DNA from 3 places in the Nesterenkonia sp. K-15-9-6 genome. Region 1 is predicted to be linked to each of the others. Evidence: riboswitches for the same ligand, from Rfam matches in the RefSeq annotation. Region 1 holds a riboswitch; each other region holds the start of a gene.
What was found. A riboswitch is a leader RNA that binds a small molecule or an ion and turns the genes downstream of it on or off. The one in region 1 is predicted to bind S-adenosylmethionine.
Positions count from the first base shown of each region.

Region 2: another riboswitch for S-adenosylmethionine. It lies ahead of SD455_RS06085 (nitrite/sulfite reductase); the one in region 1 lies ahead of SD455_RS11255 (methylenetetrahydrofolate reductase).
Region 3: another riboswitch for S-adenosylmethionine. It lies ahead of SD455_RS08545 (flavin reductase family protein); the one in region 1 lies ahead of SD455_RS11255 (methylenetetrahydrofolate reductase).

Region 1 covers NZ_JBQYEY010000017.1:6,668-12,225, forward strand. The annotation lists gene metE (5-methyltetrahydropteroyltriglutamate--homocysteine S-methyltransferase) at 1-1,367, opposite strand, end outside; gene SD455_RS11255 (methylenetetrahydrofolate reductase) at 1,548-2,552, opposite strand; SAM riboswitch class IV at 2,615-2,754, opposite strand; gene SD455_RS11260 (helix-turn-helix transcriptional regulator) at 2,923-3,210, opposite strand; gene SD455_RS11265 (sodium-dependent bicarbonate transport family permease) at 3,334-4,266, shown strand; gene SD455_RS11270 (P-II family nitrogen regulator) at 4,277-4,579, shown strand; gene SD455_RS11275 (thermonuclease family protein) at 4,606-5,268, shown strand; gene SD455_RS11280 (LytR C-terminal domain-containing protein) at 5,304-5,558, shown strand, end outside.
Region 2 covers NZ_JBQYEY010000007.1:6,970-12,527, forward strand. The annotation lists gene SD455_RS06070 (GTP-binding protein) at 1-206, opposite strand, end outside; gene cysD (sulfate adenylyltransferase subunit CysD) at 206-1,150, opposite strand; gene SD455_RS06080 (phosphoadenylyl-sulfate reductase) at 1,152-1,886, opposite strand; gene SD455_RS06085 (nitrite/sulfite reductase) at 1,883-3,607, opposite strand; SAM riboswitch class I at 3,611-3,697, opposite strand; gene SD455_RS06090 (ABC transporter substrate-binding protein) at 3,861-4,823, opposite strand; gene SD455_RS06095 (ABC transporter permease) at 4,837-5,499, opposite strand; gene SD455_RS06100 (ABC transporter permease) at 5,496-5,558, opposite strand, start outside.
Region 3 covers NZ_JBQYEY010000011.1:34,970-40,527, forward strand. The annotation lists gene SD455_RS08540 (ABC transporter ATP-binding protein) at 1-464, opposite strand, end outside; SAM riboswitch class I at 592-712, opposite strand; gene SD455_RS08545 (flavin reductase family protein) at 827-1,444, opposite strand; SAM riboswitch class I at 1,455-1,571, opposite strand; SAM riboswitch class I at 1,785-1,896, shown strand; gene SD455_RS08550 (methionine ABC transporter ATP-binding protein) at 1,904-2,875, shown strand; gene SD455_RS08555 (methionine ABC transporter permease) at 2,875-3,537, shown strand; gene SD455_RS08560 (MetQ/NlpA family ABC transporter substrate-binding protein) at 3,629-4,585, shown strand; gene SD455_RS08565 (MetQ/NlpA family ABC transporter substrate-binding protein) at 4,582-5,493, shown strand; gene SD455_RS08570 (MetQ/NlpA family ABC transporter substrate-binding protein) at 5,490-5,558, shown strand, end outside.

The sequences.
Region 1 (5,558 bases):
TGGGGCAGCACCTCGTCCAGACGACGGCGCACCGCCTCCACCCGGACCTGCGGGTGCTGCTCTCGGAGCCTGCGACGCGAGGCGTCGTCGGCACGCAGGCCCTCCAGAGCGTCTGGGCCTTCGGAGAGGTGACCGGTCAGCGCCAGCACCTCACCGACCTTCTGGTCCGCGAAGGCGAGCCACCCGGCCACCTGCGGGTCCAGCTGCGCCTCTCGGGCGGCGTCGTGGGGGACATGCAGCAACGACGTGGAGCTGCTCACCGTCAGCGGACCCTCGTGCCGCGTCCGCAGCTGGTCCAGCAGCCCGGCGGCTCGGGCCACATCGGTGCGCCACACGTTCAGTCCGCCGACGACGCCGGCGGCCACAGTCCGTCCGGTCAGCGGCTCCAGGGCCTGCTCCGGGGGGAGCACGCCACGTTCGAGGTCGAGGCCCACCGCCTCGACGCCGGCTGCGCCGAGGGCTGCCAGGGCGTCGTCGCCGGCGGTGCCGTAGCTCACCGGCACGAACAGGGCCGGGCGTTCCGTGAGCCCCGCGAACGCGGTGTAGGCGGTGCGCAGGCCGGTGACGATCTGCTCCCGCGGGAGGTCCCAGCCGTCGGAGGCCAGCGCGGGCTCCTCCAGCTGCACCCAGGCCGCGCCGGCGTCATGGAGGGCGCGGAGCAGGGTGGAGTAGGCGGTCACCAGCTCGTCGAGCCGGTCGAACCGCGATGCCTGCGGGACGGTTCCGCCGTCGCCCGCTGTGCCGTCCGGGGCCTGGCTCTCCGCGCCGACGGCCTTGGCCAGCAGCAGGAAGCTCACCGGGCCCAGCAGGGTGGGCCGGGGGAGGGATCCGCCGGCGGTCTCTGCGGCCAGATCGCGGAAGGTGCGGTAGCGCTCGGCGACGGCGTCCGGCTGAGGGGAGAAGGCGACGTCTGGCTCGATCTCCGGCACGTAGTAGTGATAGTTGGTGTCGAACCACTTGGTCAGCTCCAGCGGCTCCACCGTGGAGGTGCCGCGGGCCAGCGCGGAGACCAGGGCCAGGCCCTCGCCGGAATCCGGGGAGGCGGCGGAGAACCCGGCCTCGCGGAAGCGCCGCGGCACCAGGCCGAGCAGCATCGAGGCGTCCAGGACCTGATCGATCACGGCGCCGTCGGCCGGGATCGCCGAGTCCGCCTCCAGGCCCAGGCCTGCCAGATGGCCCAGGGTACGGGAGCGGTGAGCCCGGATCGCCTCCTGCAGGGCGTCGACGTCTCCGCCGCGCCAATGGGCCTCCAGCGCCTTCTTGATCTCCCGGTTCGGTCCGATGCGCGGGTAGCCGAGCACGGTCGCCGGAAGGGCGGGAACCTGAGCGGGCGGCTGGTCCTCGGGGCGGGCAGGGGTGGTGGTCATGATGTCTCCTCTGTCATGTGTGTCAGATGTGTCTGGGGTCAGATGCAGGTGATGGACGGATCGCAGGGGCCCGGGCGGTTCGTTCCGGGCGAGGCCGCAGGGCGCACCAGGACAGCCGACCGCGACGCGGTCCGCAGGAATGACGGGTCCCTGTCAGGCAGGGAGCAGTGTGCTCCGGCGTCAGGGCAGCTCGGGTAGGACCCGCTGCTGACGTGCGGCGTCTCGGATCCTCAGGTGATCGAGGATCGCCAGGGCGGCCGGGTGCTGGTTGAAGGTGAACAGGTGCAGGCCGGGACATCCGAGCTCGAGGACCGCGTCGATCAGGTTCAGCGTGGCGGCCACCCCGCGGCGCCGTCGCTCGGCGGGGTCGGCGACGTCGAGGTAGTCGAGCAGGTGCTGCGGCACCGGAACTCCCGAGATCTCCTCCAGGCGTCGCAGCCGCTTGGGGCTGGTCAGCGGGGCCAGCCCGGCGACCACCGGCAGGTGGATGCCCTGGGATCGGGCGTCGTCCACCAGGCGGGCGTAGTCCTCGGGGTCATAGAACACCTGGGTGATGGCGTAGTCGGCGCCGGCCTCCTGCTTCTCCCACAGTGCGCACAGGTCCGCCTCGTGGTCCCGGTCCGTGCCGGAGGGCGGATAGGCGGCCACTGAGATGGACACCGGGCGGGCGCCGGGCCCCTCGGGTGGGTCGAGGCGCTCCTGCTCCACCTCCCTGACCAGACGCACCACCTCGGCGGCGCGGTTCAGGCCTGCGGGCTGGTGGATCCACTCCCGGCCACCGCCCGGTGGGTCCCCACGCAGGGCCAGGACGTCCCGGACGCCGAGGTCCAGCAGCTGCTCCACTGCCCGGCGCACCTGGGCAGGAGATCTTCCGGCGCTGATGAGGTGCGCCATCACGGGGGAGGGAGTGCTCCGGAGCAGGTGCCGGATGACCTCCAGATTGGCCCCCTCGGGCTGGTTGTGGCCATGGGTGACGGAGAAGTAGTCCGGACCGGCCTCGGCCAGCAGCTCGATGCTGCGCCAGGGGTCGCGGCCGGCGGTGGCGGGACGCGGCGGGAAGACCTCGAAAGAGATCAGCGACCGGCGTCGGGTGCGCTGCACCAGGTAGGAGGTGTGCGGCGTGTGGTCGTCAGAATCCAGGGCGTGCTGAGGCAGAGTGCCGGCGGACGGCACAGATGGTGTCATGGAGGGTCCTCCGTGTGGGGCGTTCATCATCGTTCATGAGGCGCCACAGGGAGGCTTCCCCTGCGCCGTGCTTGCCGCTGAAGATAAATCCATCTCAGTGAATACGAGCTTCGCGGCCGGATCGTCATCTGGGGCACCCCGTCACGCGGGAAAGGGTTGCCGACCGGCCAAGCCAGAGCCTGTGTGACCGGTTCTCGTGATCCTTCGGTGTTCTTCTCTGCCACGACGCTAACACGGCCGGGCATGCGAGAGAAGGGCCGACGTCATGGATGACGCTATATGAACATAATGAACACGCGGCGCCGACGTGGGGTGTGCCGCAGGGTGTGAGGCGTGTCCACGCGCCTCGTGGGGCGGTGCATCGACCGTGTCATGCAGGAGGGTCGCCGAGCGTGGCGAGGAGCTCTCCGATGCTGTGGTGGCGCTCGAGGGGGTGTCGAAGGGGCCGGTCGCGATGGATTCGATATCGATTGCGGCGACCTTCGCGCTCCTTGTCGACGTATCCGTCGGCGATCAGATCCGCCAGGATCCGCTGGGCGGCGCGCTCGGTGATCCCGACCTTCCGGGCGATCTCCCGGACGAGCATGCCGGGCTCTCTGGCGACGCAGAGGATGACATGGGCGTGGTTGGTGAGGAAGGTCCACTCTGAATCCGGCACGGGGTCAGTATAGATCCAGGGTGACAGAACAAGCACGAAACAAAAGTCGTGTATTGTGTGTCAGCAATGCGGTCGCCGCCTGGTGGCCCCGTCGTGCAGGACCCTCCCGGAAGGACCCGCCGCATGCTCGACCCGGTCATCCTCTTCTTCGTCCTCGGCATCGCGGCCGGACTGCTGCGTTCCGAGCTGCGGCTGCCTGCCGCCGTCTATGAGCTGGTGACCATCGTGCTGCTGCTGGCCATCGGGCTCAAAGGGGGCGTGGAGCTGGCGAAGCAGCCCCTGGGTGAGCTGCTGCCGCAGATGGTCGGAGTGGTGGCCATGGGGTTCCTCCTCGCCCTCGCCGCGTTCCCTGTGCTCCGCCTCCTGGGACGGCTGGCTCGCGTGGATGCTGCGTCGATCGCCGCGCACTATGGCTCAGTGAGCGTCGGCACCTACGCTGTGGCCGTTGCCTATCTCGGCAGTCGCGGTGTGCCTTTCGAAGAACATATGCCGTTGCTGCTGGTCCTTCTGGAGGTGCCGGCGATCCTCGTCGGGATCGTGCTCGCCAGGGGTGTCAGCCGGTCCACACGCTGGGGCTCGGTGATGCACGAGGTGTTCCTGGGCAAGGGCATCGTGCTCCTGCTAGGGGGTCTGCTCATCGGCTGGGCCGCCGGGCCTGAGGGCGTCGTTCCGCTCGAGCCTCTGTTCATGGACCTCTTCAAGGGGGTTCTGGCATTGTTCCTCCTGGAGATGGGGCTCATCACAGCAGGCCAGGTAGGAGGGCTCCGGAGACATGGGGTGTTTCTGGGCGCATTCGCCATCGGTATGCCGCTGTTCTCCGCAGTGGTGGGCACGGGAACAGCCATGCTGCTGGGCCTCTCCCTCGGGGGCACGGTGGTGCTGGCGACGCTGGCTGCCAGCGCGTCCTACATCGCGGTCCCGGCCGCCATGCGCATCTCCGTGCCGGAGGCGAATCCGACGCTGTCCTTGGCCGCCGCCCTGGGCATCACTTTTCCGTTCAACGTCCTGATCGGCATACCCATCTACCACGCCATGGCCACCTGGGTGCATGGCTAGGAGCAGGCTCATGGAACCGCACGCGCGCAAACTGCTGACCATCGTCACCGAGGCGGCCCTGGAGGGAAAGATCCTGCGTGATCTGGAGCAGCTCGGCACTCGTGGGCATACGATCACCGACGCCCGGGGAAAGGGCCGCCGAGGAGTGCGCGATGCAGGCTGGGAGGCCAGCGCGAACATCCGCGTGGAGGTCGTCTGTGACGCGGGCACCGCTCAGGCGGTCTCTGCGTATCTGCGGGAGCACTACTACCGGGATTACGCGATGACCGTGTGGGTCATCGATGTCGAGGTGCTGCGTCCCGAGAAGTTCTGACCTCGGTTCCGCCTAGGCTGATATGCATGCCTGACCAGTACCTGAAGAACGAGATGCGCCGGAATGTGCGGAAATCGATGCGCCGGTCGCTGCACACTGCTTCCAGGAGCGCCGGAGGCGGCAGGTCGCTCAGACGCCGTCGCAGCGGCAGTCAGGGACTGCTGTGGTGGTTGCTCGGGCTCGTGCTGGTGGTCCTCCTCGGCGCGCTGATCAGCTGGATCCAGAGCCCGGGAGAAGGTGCCGCCCCGTCGCCGTCGGAGGACGGTGAAGACGCCACCCTCGTGCGCGTGGTCGACGGCGATACGCTCGTCGTGGAGCTGGACGGAGAGGAGGAGCGGGTTCGGCTCCTGAACATCGACACCCCGGAGTCGGTGCACCCTCACCAGCCGGTCGAATGTCTGGGTCCGGAGTCCTCGGCGCATATGGAGTCACTGGTCGCCCCGGGGGATCCCGTCATCCTGGAGTTCGACCAGGAGCGCACCGACCGGTATGACCGCCTGCTCGCCGGAGTATGGGCCGACGACGTGCTGCTGAACGTCCAGATGGCCCGGGACGGCTTCGGGGTTCCGGTCCACTATCCTCCCAACGACCGCTTCCTCGGCCCCGTGGAAGAGGCCTGGGCTCAGGCGGAGGAGGACGGCGTCGGGCTCTTCGCCGAGGATCTGGACTGCGAGCCAGCGCTGCCCTGAGGCCTTCGGCCGCTCGGCGGAAATAGGATGGAGGCATGAGCAGCTCCCCGACGTCGGCGACCCGGCGGCAGAAGATCGTCGTGGCGACCGGCACCATCGGCGTCCTGGGTGCCGTCACCGCTGGCAGCTGGCTCATGATCGACGGCACCATCGACGTCGCGATCGTCGGTGGGGGCGCCATTCCGGCCGGGGAGGACTGCCCCAGCCGCACCTTGTCGCCCGTGGTTCCCGAACGGGTGCCGGTGGAGGTGCTCAACTCCACCAACGAGCCAGGGCTCGCCGGTGACGTC
Region 2 (5,558 bases), on a different contig from region 1:
CGTTCGGCGCGCAGGCCGTCGGTCAGCAGGGCGAGGTCGAGCTCCGCGCCGTCGTCGCCGAAGCCCCGTTCCTTGGAGGAGCGGGCGACGGCGTCGAGCTGGTCGGACAGGATGGCCTGGGCGTCGTGGAGGAGGCGGCCCACCAGAGTGGACTTGCCGTCGTCGACGCTGCCGGCGGTGGCCAGCCGGAACAGTGTGGCGGTCATCAGAAGTATCCGTCCTTCTTGCGGTCCTCCATGGCGGCCTCGGAGAGCCTGTCGTCGGCGCGGGTCGCGCCGCGTTCGGTGATGGTGGCGGCGGCCACCTCGTGGAGCACCGCGGTGTTGTCCGCGGCCTCAGAGAGCACCGCCCCGGTGCAGGACATGTCACCGACGGTGCGGTAGCGCACGCGCAGCACCTCGGTGGGCTCCGCCGCGGTGGGTCGGCTGTGCGGACCCACGGCCCGGATCATGCCGTCACGGTGGAAGACCTCGCGGTCGTGGGCGTAGTACAGCGGAGGCAGCTCGATGTCCTCGGCGGCGATGTAGCGCCACACGTCCAGCTCGGTCCAGTTGCTGATCGGAAAGGCCCGCACGTGCTGGCCCGGCCGGTGGCGTCCGTTGTAGAGGTTCCACAGCTCGGGGCGCTGGCTGCGCGGATCCCACTGGCCGAACTCGTCGCGCAGCGAGAGGATGCGTTCCTTGGCCCGGGCCCGGTCCTCGTCCCGCCGGGCGCCGCCGAAGACGGCGTCGAAGCGGCGCTGCGCGATGGTGCGCAGCAGCGGCACCGTCTGCAGCGGGTTGCGGGTGCCGTCGGCGCGTTCGGTGAGCTCGCCGGCGTCGATGAGCTCTTGGACGCTGCCGACCACCAGCTCCAGGCCGAGGCGCTCCACGGTGCGGTCACGGAAGTCCAGGACCTCCTCGAAGTTGTGACCGGTGTCGATGTGCACCACCGGGAAGGGGATCCTCCCGGGCCAGAACGCCTTGGCGGCCAGGTGCAGCATGACCACGGAGTCCTTGCCGCCGGAGAACAGCATGGCCGGCCGATCGAACTCGGCGACGACCTCCCGGATGATGTGGATGGACTCGGCCTCCAGGCGGGCCAGCGCGGACTGGCCGGCGAGGTCGACGACGTCGGCGGCCCGTGGGGCCGCGGCGGTGGCGGTGGTCATCTCAGGCTCCTGTGGCGGTGGTGGTGTGGATGCCGCATTCGACCTTGCCGCTGCCGGCCCAGCGTCCGGAGCGGGGGTCCTCCCCCGGGGCGACCTTCTGGGTGCAGGGTCGGCACCCGATGGACGGATAGCCGTTCTGCAGCAGCAGGTTGACCGGGAGGTCATGGCGGTTCGAGTGGTCGACCAGGTCGTCGAAGGTCCAGGGGGCGACCGGGTTGACCTTGATGAGTCCGTGGAGCTCGTCGAAGGTGACCAGCGGCGTGTCCACGCGGGTGGGCGCCTCATCCCGGCGCACTCCGGTGAACCAGAGCTTGTAGCCGCTCAGCGCCTCCCCGAGAGGCTCCATCTTGCGCATCCGGCAGCAGGCGGCCGGGTCCCTGCCGAACAGGTCCTTGCCGTACTCGGCGTCCTGCTCCGCCACGGTCAGCTTCGGAGTGACGTCGACGACGGTGACGTCGAGACGACGGGCGACCTCATTCCGGGCGGCCAGCGTCTCGGTGAAGTGATAGCCGGTCTCCAGGAACAGCACGTCCACACCGGGCAGCTGCTCCGCGACCAGCGCCGGCAGGACGGCGTCGGCCATGGAGCAGGCGACGGCGACGTCGGCGGTGTCCACATGCCGTGCCGCCCAGCCGATCACCTCCTCGGCGGGGGCGTCCCAGCCGAGCTCCTCGGCGCCGGCGGCGGCCAGGGCGCGCAGCTCCTGGGTGAGGGCGGTGTCGGTCGCGGCGCTCATACCAGCTCGACCTCTCTCTTCTGCAGCTCGGAATCGTCCACCCGGTGGCTCCACTGGGCGAAGGTCTCCCCCGTCTGTCGGCCGTCCAGGTACCGGCGGACCAGCAGCTCCACGTAGTCCACGAGCTCCTCCGCCGTGACCTTCAGCCCTCGCACAGTCCGGCCGAGACCGGCCTCATCGCGGTCCACGAAGGTGAGCCCGCCGCCCAGGTGGACCTGGAAGCCGGGGGTCTTCTCCCCGTCGGCGTCGGGCAGCAGCTGCCCCTTCAGCCCGATGTCCGCGGTCTGGATGCGGGCGCAGGAGTTGGGGCAGCCGTTGATGTGCAGGGTGAGCCGCTCCGGCATCTGCTCGGCGACGTCGGCCAGCCGCTCCTCCAAGGCATCGATGGTCCGGGCCGCCGTGGTCTTGGTCTCCACGATGGCCAGCTTGCAGAATTCGATGCCGGTGCACGCGATGGTGGAGCGCCGGAAGACGCTGGGCCGGGGATCCAGCCCCAGCTCGGCCAAGGCGGCACAGACCGTCTCGACGTCGTCTTCGGCGATGTCGAGGACCACGAGCTTCTGGTGCGGCGTGGTGCGCAGACGGTGGGAGCCGTGACGCTCCAGCAGGTCCGCCAGCTCGATCAGCAGCGTCCCGGAGACCCGACCCACGGTGGGGGTGACGCCGATGTAGCACCGGCCGTCCTTCTGCCGGTGCACGCCGACGTGGTCCCCGGGAGTGTCCGGGGCGGACGGGGCCGGCCCGTCGGTGAGCGTACGGCCCAGGTACTCGTCCTCGATGACCTGGCGGAACCTCTCCGGCCCCCATTCGGCCAGCAGGAACTTCAGCCGGGCCTTGTTGCGCAGGCGACGGAACCCGTAGTCGCGGAAGGTCTGGGTGACGGCATGCCAGACCTCGGCGGCCTCCTCCTGGCGGACGAAGACTCCCAGTCGCTCGGCCAGCCGGGCGTTGGTGGAGAGCCCGCCGCCGACCCACAGGTCGTAGCCGGGGCCATGCTCCGGGTGCACGACGCCCACCAGGGCGAAGTCGTTGATCTCGTGGACCACGTCCTGGCTGGGGTGTCCGGTGATCGCCGACTTGTACTTCCGCGGCAGGTTCGCGAGCTCGGGATCGCCGATGTAGAGCCGAGCGATCTCCTGGATGACAGGGGTGGGGTCGATGATCTCATCGGCGGCGATGCCGGCCACCGGGGAGCCCAGGATCACTCGGGGGGTGTCTCCGCAGGCCTCGGTGGTGCCCAGGCCGACTGCTTCGAGGCGGCGCCAGATCTCCGGGACGTCCTCCACGGCCACCCAGTGCAGCTGGATGTTCTGCCGGTCGGTCACATCGGCGGTGTCCCGGGCGAAGTCTCGGGAGATCTCCCCGATGACACGCAGCTGCTCGGTGGTGAGGGCGCCGCCGTCGATGCGGACCCGCAGCATGAAGAACTTGTCGTCCACCTCTTCGGGCGGCAGCGAGTTGTGGGCCCCGGCCGGCACGCCGGGGCGACGCTGGGTGTAGAGGCCCCACCAGCGAAAGCGGCCGCGGAGGTCGTCCGGGTCGATCGAGTCGAAGCCCTGCTTCGAGTAGATCGTCTCGATGCGCTCCCGGACGTTCAGCCCGTTGTCGGCCTGCTTGAACTCTTCATTGTGGTTCAGCGGCTCGGTGCCGTCGACCTTCCACTGCCCGTTCGGGCGCTTCTTCGGCCGGCGGGCGGACACGGCGGACACGTCAGTGCTCATGCTCCTCCATCGCTCCTGGCGTTAGCACCCGGCTCTCCCGGGTTGCTGCGGCGTCGTCGAGCCAGATCTCTCAGCCGCTCTGGATGGTTGCTGGTGTGAGCACCACGCTACTGGACGCCAGACGGAAAACGAAGATTCCACGTCATATGTCGTCATCTATGTTCATGTGTTCATATGAGTTGCGCGACGGAGTGAGACCTCCCGCAGACACGCGCCATCGACTCCCCGGCGAGGCCGGGCCCTGCTCCGCGGCTCAGGCCTCGTCGAGGCCCTTCTCCGCCAGCCAGTCGGCGGCGACGTCGGCGGCCGACGCCTGGTCGTCCACACTGACGGCGTTGAGCCCGTTGAGCTCCTCCTGCGTCAGTTCGGCCGTGACCTCCTCGATGAGCGCCGCGGCGTCGTCCCCCACAGAGTCGGAGACCAGCGGGAGGATGTTCTGCGGCAGCACCAGATCCTCCGGGTCCTCCAGCATGACGAGGCCGTTCTCCTCGATGGCTGGATCGGCGGAATAGATGTCGGCCACCTGAACGTCCCCGTCGAGCAGCGCCTGCACGGTCAGCGGCCCACCGGAGTCCTCCACCGGGACCAGGGTGACCTCCACCCCGTAGACCTCCTGCAGACCCTCAGGGCCGTAGGGACGAGTCTCGAACTCCGAGTTCGCCGCGATCCGCAGATCCTCATCCACGTTCGCAAGGTCACCGACGCTGCGCAGCTGATGCTCCTGTGCGAACTCCGCGGTCACCACGAAGCTGTCCTGATCGGTGGCCTCCGCCGGCTCCAGGGCGCTGATCCCCTCCGGGAGGCTCTGCTCCAGTCCGGCGAGGATCTCCTCCAGGTCGGAGGCCTCAGGCTCCGCGTCCACGTACTGCAGCAGGTTCCCGGCATATTCGGGGAACACGTCGATGTCCCCGGCCTCCAGCTCCGGCATGTAGACCTCGCGCTGGCCGATGTCGAACTGCCGGTCCACCTCGTGGCCGCCCGCCTCGAGCCGCTGGGCGTAGAGCTCCGCGATGATGGTGTTCGAGTAGTACTGCTGGGAGCCGACCACCAGCGCGCCGCCCTCGGCGCCGGCGTCGTCGTCTCCCCCGTCCGCCAAGGGATCCTCGGCCCCGCAGGCGCTGAGAGCCAGCGCGGCAAGTCCCAGCAGGGCGGCGGAGACGAGGGCAGGACGGCCGAGACGGCCGGGGGCGGGGCTCGAGCAGGACACGGGGACCATCCTCTCCTGGAGCTCAGTGGATCCCGGGGATCCTCCTGAGAATCCGTAGGGCTGCGATGAACAGGGCGTCGACGAGGATCGCCACGGCGATGACCACGAGGGACGCTCCCAGCATCATGGCATAGTCATGGTTGCGCAGGCCCAGGAACAGCGGCCGCCCCAGTCCCCCGGCCCCCACGTAGGCGGCCAGGGTGGCGGTGGCGATGACCTGCAGGGTTGCCAGACGCACCCCGCCCAGGATCAGCCGCAGCCCCAGCGGCACCTCCACGGTCACCAGCACCTGCCACGGGCTGAGCCCCTGGGCGCGCGCGGCGTCGACCACGCGGCGGTCCACCGCCTCCACCCCCGAATAGGCGCCGGCGATGATCGAGGGCACCGCCAGGACCACGAAGGCGATCATCGGGGCCTTCAGCCCGATCCCCACCGCGAGGCCGGCCAAGGTGATGATCCCCAGGGTCGGCAGAGCACGGGCGGCCCCGGTGGAGAGCACGGCCAGCGCCCGGCCCCGCCCGGTGTGGCCGATGACCAGCCCGGCAGGAAGGGCGATCGCCGTGGACAGCACCAGCGCCAGCAGGGTGTACCAGAGGTGCTCGGCCGTGCGGACTCCGAGACCACCCGGACCCGCCCAGGACTCGGCGCTGAGGACCCACTGCAGCGCCTCCATCAGATGGGTCATGAGCCGGCCCGCCTCGCCTGGGTACGCTGCCAGGGCATCGCCAGCCGGCCCAGGCCCAC
Region 3 (5,558 bases), on a different contig from region 1:
GGCTCGTCCAGCAGGAGCACGCCGGGGCGGCGGGCCAAGGCCCGGGCCAGCGAGGCGCGCTGCGCCATGCCGCCGGAGATCTCCCGGGGGCGAAGCTGGGCGCGCTCGGCCAGGCCGACCAGTTCGAGCAGCTCATCCACTCGCCGACGGCCCTCCGCCGCGGACACGTGCCGCGGCAGCCCGAGGGAGACGTTGCGGTGCACCGAGCGCCAGGGCAGCAGCCGAGGCTCCTGGAAGCCGACGGCGGTCCGTTCGTCATAGGTGCGCACCGGGGTGCCGTCGATGATGACCTCACCGGAGCATCCGGCGTCGAGACCGCCGACGGCGCGCAGTAGCGTGGACTTCCCGCAGCCGGAGGCGCCCAGGATGGCGACCACCTCGCCGGGGGAGATGTGCAGGTCGACGTCGTGCAGGACGGTGCGTCCGTCGAAGGCGCGCCCCACACCGCGCAGCTGCACGTCCATCGAATGCGTGGCGGCCCCTGCGGGGGCGGGACGGTCCAGCAGAGCGACGCCGCCGGAATGCTCGGAGAGGTGCTGGTCAGACTCGTGCGTCACGAGTGCGGGTGCAGACGAACCCATAGGAAATTCACTCCCATCGATCCTGGCGGTAGCACCTTTTCTGATGCGACGGGCACAGAGAGGCCGATCGACGCATCCGAAGGTTGCTGCGGCGTCACAGAGCCAGATCTCTCAGCCGCTCGGGATGGTGTACGTGCTCAACCCTACGCGGATCAGCGTGGGCCGGGCAAAGGTGATGTCACAGTGTGAGACATGTGGGGTGGCGTGGGCCCGACGACGGTGCCCCCGGATGGAGGGGGATGCCCTCAGGCTTCGGGAGACAGCGGGCCGAGGCTCTTGAACTCGCTCTGGTGGAACACCAGCGCCTCGGCGGAGTCCTCGACCGCCAGGTCCAGCAGCTCGAGCACGACGATGTCATGGTCGCCGGCCCGGACCTGGTCGTAGATGCGGGTGGTGAAGGTGACGGGCGCACCCTCCAGGGTGATCGACCCACCTGTGCCGATGCTTGTCCTCAGGCCGGTGAATCGGTTCTCCCGGTCCTTGGAGGCGATCTTCCGGCACAGCTCCGACTGGCCGTGCCCGATCAGTGACACTCCCAGCTCGGTGTCCGCCCCGGCCAGCTTCGGCCAGGTGGTGGAGCTGTGCTGCACCGCCACCGTGGCCAGCGGCGGCTCGAGCGAGACGCCGATGGTGAAGGTGGAGGCCACGAGCCCTTCCGGGCGGCCGTCCACCTCGGCGGCGACGACCACCACCCCCTGCGGGAAGTGGCCGAAGGTCCGGCGCAGCTCCAGCGGATCGACGTCGGCCAGCCGGGTGGCGGCGCGGCCCACGGCGGGGCGGGCTCCGGTGTCAGCGGGCGCGTGCGGCACGGTCTCCTCCACGGTGGTCGTGGGGCGCTCGGCGGCGGCCAGTGCGGTGCTCATGGCGGATCAACTCCCATCGGTCCTGGCGGTAGCACCTTTTCTGAAGGATCCGCCGGAGGGGGCGGATCGCATCCGAAGGTTGCTGCGGCGTCGACGAGCCAGATCTCTCGGCCGCTCGGGATGGTCTGTGTGTCCAGCGTACGGCCGCAGAGAGATGTGATCAAAGAACCGTTCGCAGGATGAGACGCGGCGACATATTCCGTCCAGCGGGCGCGCAGGATGCGTCCAGAGTGTGGCTCCCTCAGTCCGAGGGGGCTGTACATTCTTACGCCTCGTGACATGAACTCAATCCGCTGACTTGACGATTGTTCATCTGCTGCGCGTATGGTTGACCCCAACGAACCCATCCAGAGCGACTGAGAGATCTGGCTCGACGACGTCGCAGCAACCACCCGGAGCAGCCGTGCCCAGTGCGGCCCGGGGAACGGTGCTAACGCCAGAGACGATGGAGAATGCCCGATGATCTCACTGCGCCATGTGTCCACGTCCTTCCCCGCTGCCCGGGGCAAGGAGCCCATCCACGCCGTCGATGACGTCTCCTTGGAGATCCCCCGCGGGAGCATCCAGGGGATCATCGGCTTCTCCGGCGCCGGGAAGTCCACGCTGCTGCGCAACATCAACCTGCTTGAGCGCCCCACCTCGGGTGAGGTGCATGTGGGCGGGGTGGAGCTGACCGCCCTCGACGACGAGGCTCTGCGTCGCGCCCGGCACCAGATCGGCATGATCTTCCAGGGGTTCAACCTGGTGAACAATCTGACCGTCGCCCAGAACGTGGAGCTGTCCCTGAAGTTCGCCGGCGAGAAGGACCGTCGCGTCCGCCGGCGTCGCGCCGCCGAGGCGCTGGAGATCGTGGACATCACCGACAAGGCCAAGGTGTACCCGGCCCAGCTCTCCGGCGGGCAGAAGCAGCGGGTGGCCATCGCTCGCGCCCTGGCCACTCGGCCGGAGGTGCTGCTGTGTGACGAGCCGACCTCCGCCCTGGACCCCTTCACCACGGCGACGGTGCTGCAGTATCTCGCCGACGTGAACCGCGAGCTCGGCATCACCGTGGTCATCGTGACCCACGAGATGGAGGTCATCAAGGCCCTGGCCGATCACGTCGCCGTCATGGAGTCCGGCCGCGTGGTGGAGCAGTTCCCCGCCCGGGAGCTGCAGCGCGAGGGCTTCGCTCCGCACACCTCCATCGGCCGGTACCTGGTCAGCGACGGCATCAGTGTGGACCGTGACGGCGGCGCCCGGACGCAGGCGCCGACGCCGAGCGGGGACCAGGGTCGCGCCGCAGAGTCCGCAGAGTCGGCAGAGTCCGCAGAGTCCGCAGAGTCGGCAGAGTCCGCAGAGCCGCCGGCGCCCCAGGACCCGCCCCGTGGCCCCCGGAGGCTCGCGGCCTCTGAGCTGCTCGCCGCCGTGCCGTTCGAGGGAGGTCGTCGCTGATGGAACGCATCCTCGAACTGCAGCCCGAACTCGTCCAGGCCATGCTGGAGACCTTCGCCATGATCGCGGTGGCCATCCCGCTGGCGGTGCTGTTCGGCACTCCGCTGGGCATCTGGCTGTTCATCCATGCCCCGGGCGGAATCGCTCCGCTGCCCCGCGCCCATGCGCTGGTCAGCGGGATCGTCAATATGGTCCGCTCCTTCCCGTTCCTCATCCTGCTGATCGCGATCATTCCGTTCACCCGGCTGGTCGTCGGCACCACGGTCGGCACGGCGGCTGCGATCGTCCCACTCACGGTCAACGCCATTCCCTACTTCGCCCGGCTGGTGGAGCAGAACATCACCCAGCTGGGGTCCGGGGCGGTGGAGGCCTCCCGTGCCATGGGGGCCACTCGCGGACAGATCATCCGCAATGTGCTGCTGGTGGACGCCAAGCCGGCGATCATCGGGTCCATCACGATCACCACCGTCAGCTTCATCTCCTATTCGGCCATGGTCGGACTGGTCGGCGGCGGCGGAATCGGCGACTTCGCCATCCGGTACGGGTACTACCGCTATGAGACCGCGGTGATGATGGTCGCCATCGTGCTGATGATCGCCCTGGTGACGCTCGTGCAGTTCAGTGGCACCCGCCTCTCGCGGCTCACCGACAAGCGCATCTGACCACCGGCCGGTTCGGCCGCCCCTGCGCTCCGTGCGCACTCCTCCATCCCGGCGTGCAGGTCGCTGCACCCTGACAACGAAAGCTTGTGACATGCCCAGAACACTGACATCCTCCGGCGTCTCCGGCGCGCTCGGGCTGACCGGGGCCACCGGTTCGCTCGCCTCCTCCCCGCTCGGGCGCCGCAGCCTGCTGCTCGGCGGACTCGCCGCAGTGGGGACCTTCACCCTGACCTCCTGCGGGCTGGCCGACGCCGTGGGCGACGACGACCGCACGATCAGCATGATCGTCACCGAGTCGGCGCCCTTCCAGGACCCCACCGAGATCGTCAAGGACATCCTCGCCGAGGACGGCTGGGAGCTGGAGACCACCTACGTCACCGACATCATCCAGCCCAACCAGGTGGTGGCCCAGGGGGAGTACGACGCCAACTTCTTCCAGCACATCGCCTACCTGCGGCAGTTCAACCAGGACAACGGCACCGATGTGGAGCCCGCGTTCTCCGTCTACTACGCGCCCAGCGGCATCTTCTCGCTGCAGCATGACAGCATCGAGGACCTCCCCGACGGCGCCCAGATCGCCCTGGCGGTCGACACCGCGAACAACGGCCGCGGGATCAAGCTGCTCGCCGACGCCGGGGTCCTGGAGATCGACGAGTCCAAGGAGGTCACCGAGCTCTCGCAGCGGGACATCATCGACAACCCGAAGGACTTCGAGTTCATCGAGATCGACCAGCAGTCCGCCGCACAGACCCTGCCGGACGTCGACGCCGGCTTCGCCTTCGCGCGGCTGGTCGCCGAGGCGGGCCACGACGTCGCCGAGACCGCGCTGATCCTGGAGGACGACGACGACGTCCGCATCCCCTTCACCTGCGTGGTCGCCGGGGCGCCCGGCTTCCAGGACACCGAGAAGGCCGCCGCCCTGCAGGAGGCCTTCCAGTCCGAGGAGGTCCAGCAGTGGTTCGAGGACTACCTCGACGGCGCCATCGACTTCACCGACGAGTTCACGCTCGACACCGTCGAGCCGATCTGGGAGGACTTCACCGCATGAACCGCAGCACCATCGGCCGTCCCTCCCAGGCCCCCACACTCTCCCGGCGGCGGCTCCAGCGCGGTGCACTGGGCATCGCCGCGCTGGCCGCCGTCGGGAGCCTCACCTCCTGCGGGCTGGCCGACGCCGTCGGGGACGAGGACCGCACCATCAGCATCATCGTGACCGAGTCCGCGCCCTTCCAGGAGCCCACTGAGATCGCCAAGGATCTGCTGGCCGAGGAGGGCTGGGAGCTGGAGACCACCTATGTCACCGACATCATCCAGCCGAACCAGGTGGTGGCCCAGGGTGAGTATGACGCGAACTTCTTCCAGAACTTCGCCTACCTGGACCAGTTCAACTCTGACCACGGCCTGGACATCGAGCCGGTGTTCGCCGTCTACGAGGCCCCCGGAGGGCTCTTCTCGAGTGAGCACAGCGAGCTGGGCGATCTGCCCGAGGGCGCCCAGATCGCGCTGCCGGTGGACACCGCCAACAACGGGCGCGGCCTGAAGCTCCTCGCCGACGCCGGGCTGCTGGAGATCGACGAATCGGTCCCGGTCACCGAGCTGTCCCAGCGCGACATCATCGAGAACCCGCGGGACCTCGAGTTCGTGGAGGTCGATCAGCAGTCCGTGGCGCAGAGCATCGACGACGTCGACGCCGCCTTCGCCTTCCTGCGCCTGGCCTCCGAGATCGGCCTGGGCCCCGAGGACACCCTCGCCCTGGAAGGTGAGGACGTGGCCCTGCCCTTCACCTGCGTGGTGGCCGCCGCCCCGGACTTCGCCGGCACCGAGGCCGCCGAGGCGCTGGAGCGCGCCTACCAGTCCGAAGAGGTCCGCGACTGGTTCGCCGACTACCTCGACGGCGTGCTCGACCCGGCCTTCGAGGTCGACGTCGACGCCGCCTGGGCGGAGATCTCCGCATGACCGCCCCCACCCTGCGGCGCTCGCCAGCGGCCGCAGACACCAGACTCTCCCGGCGCCGGCTGCTC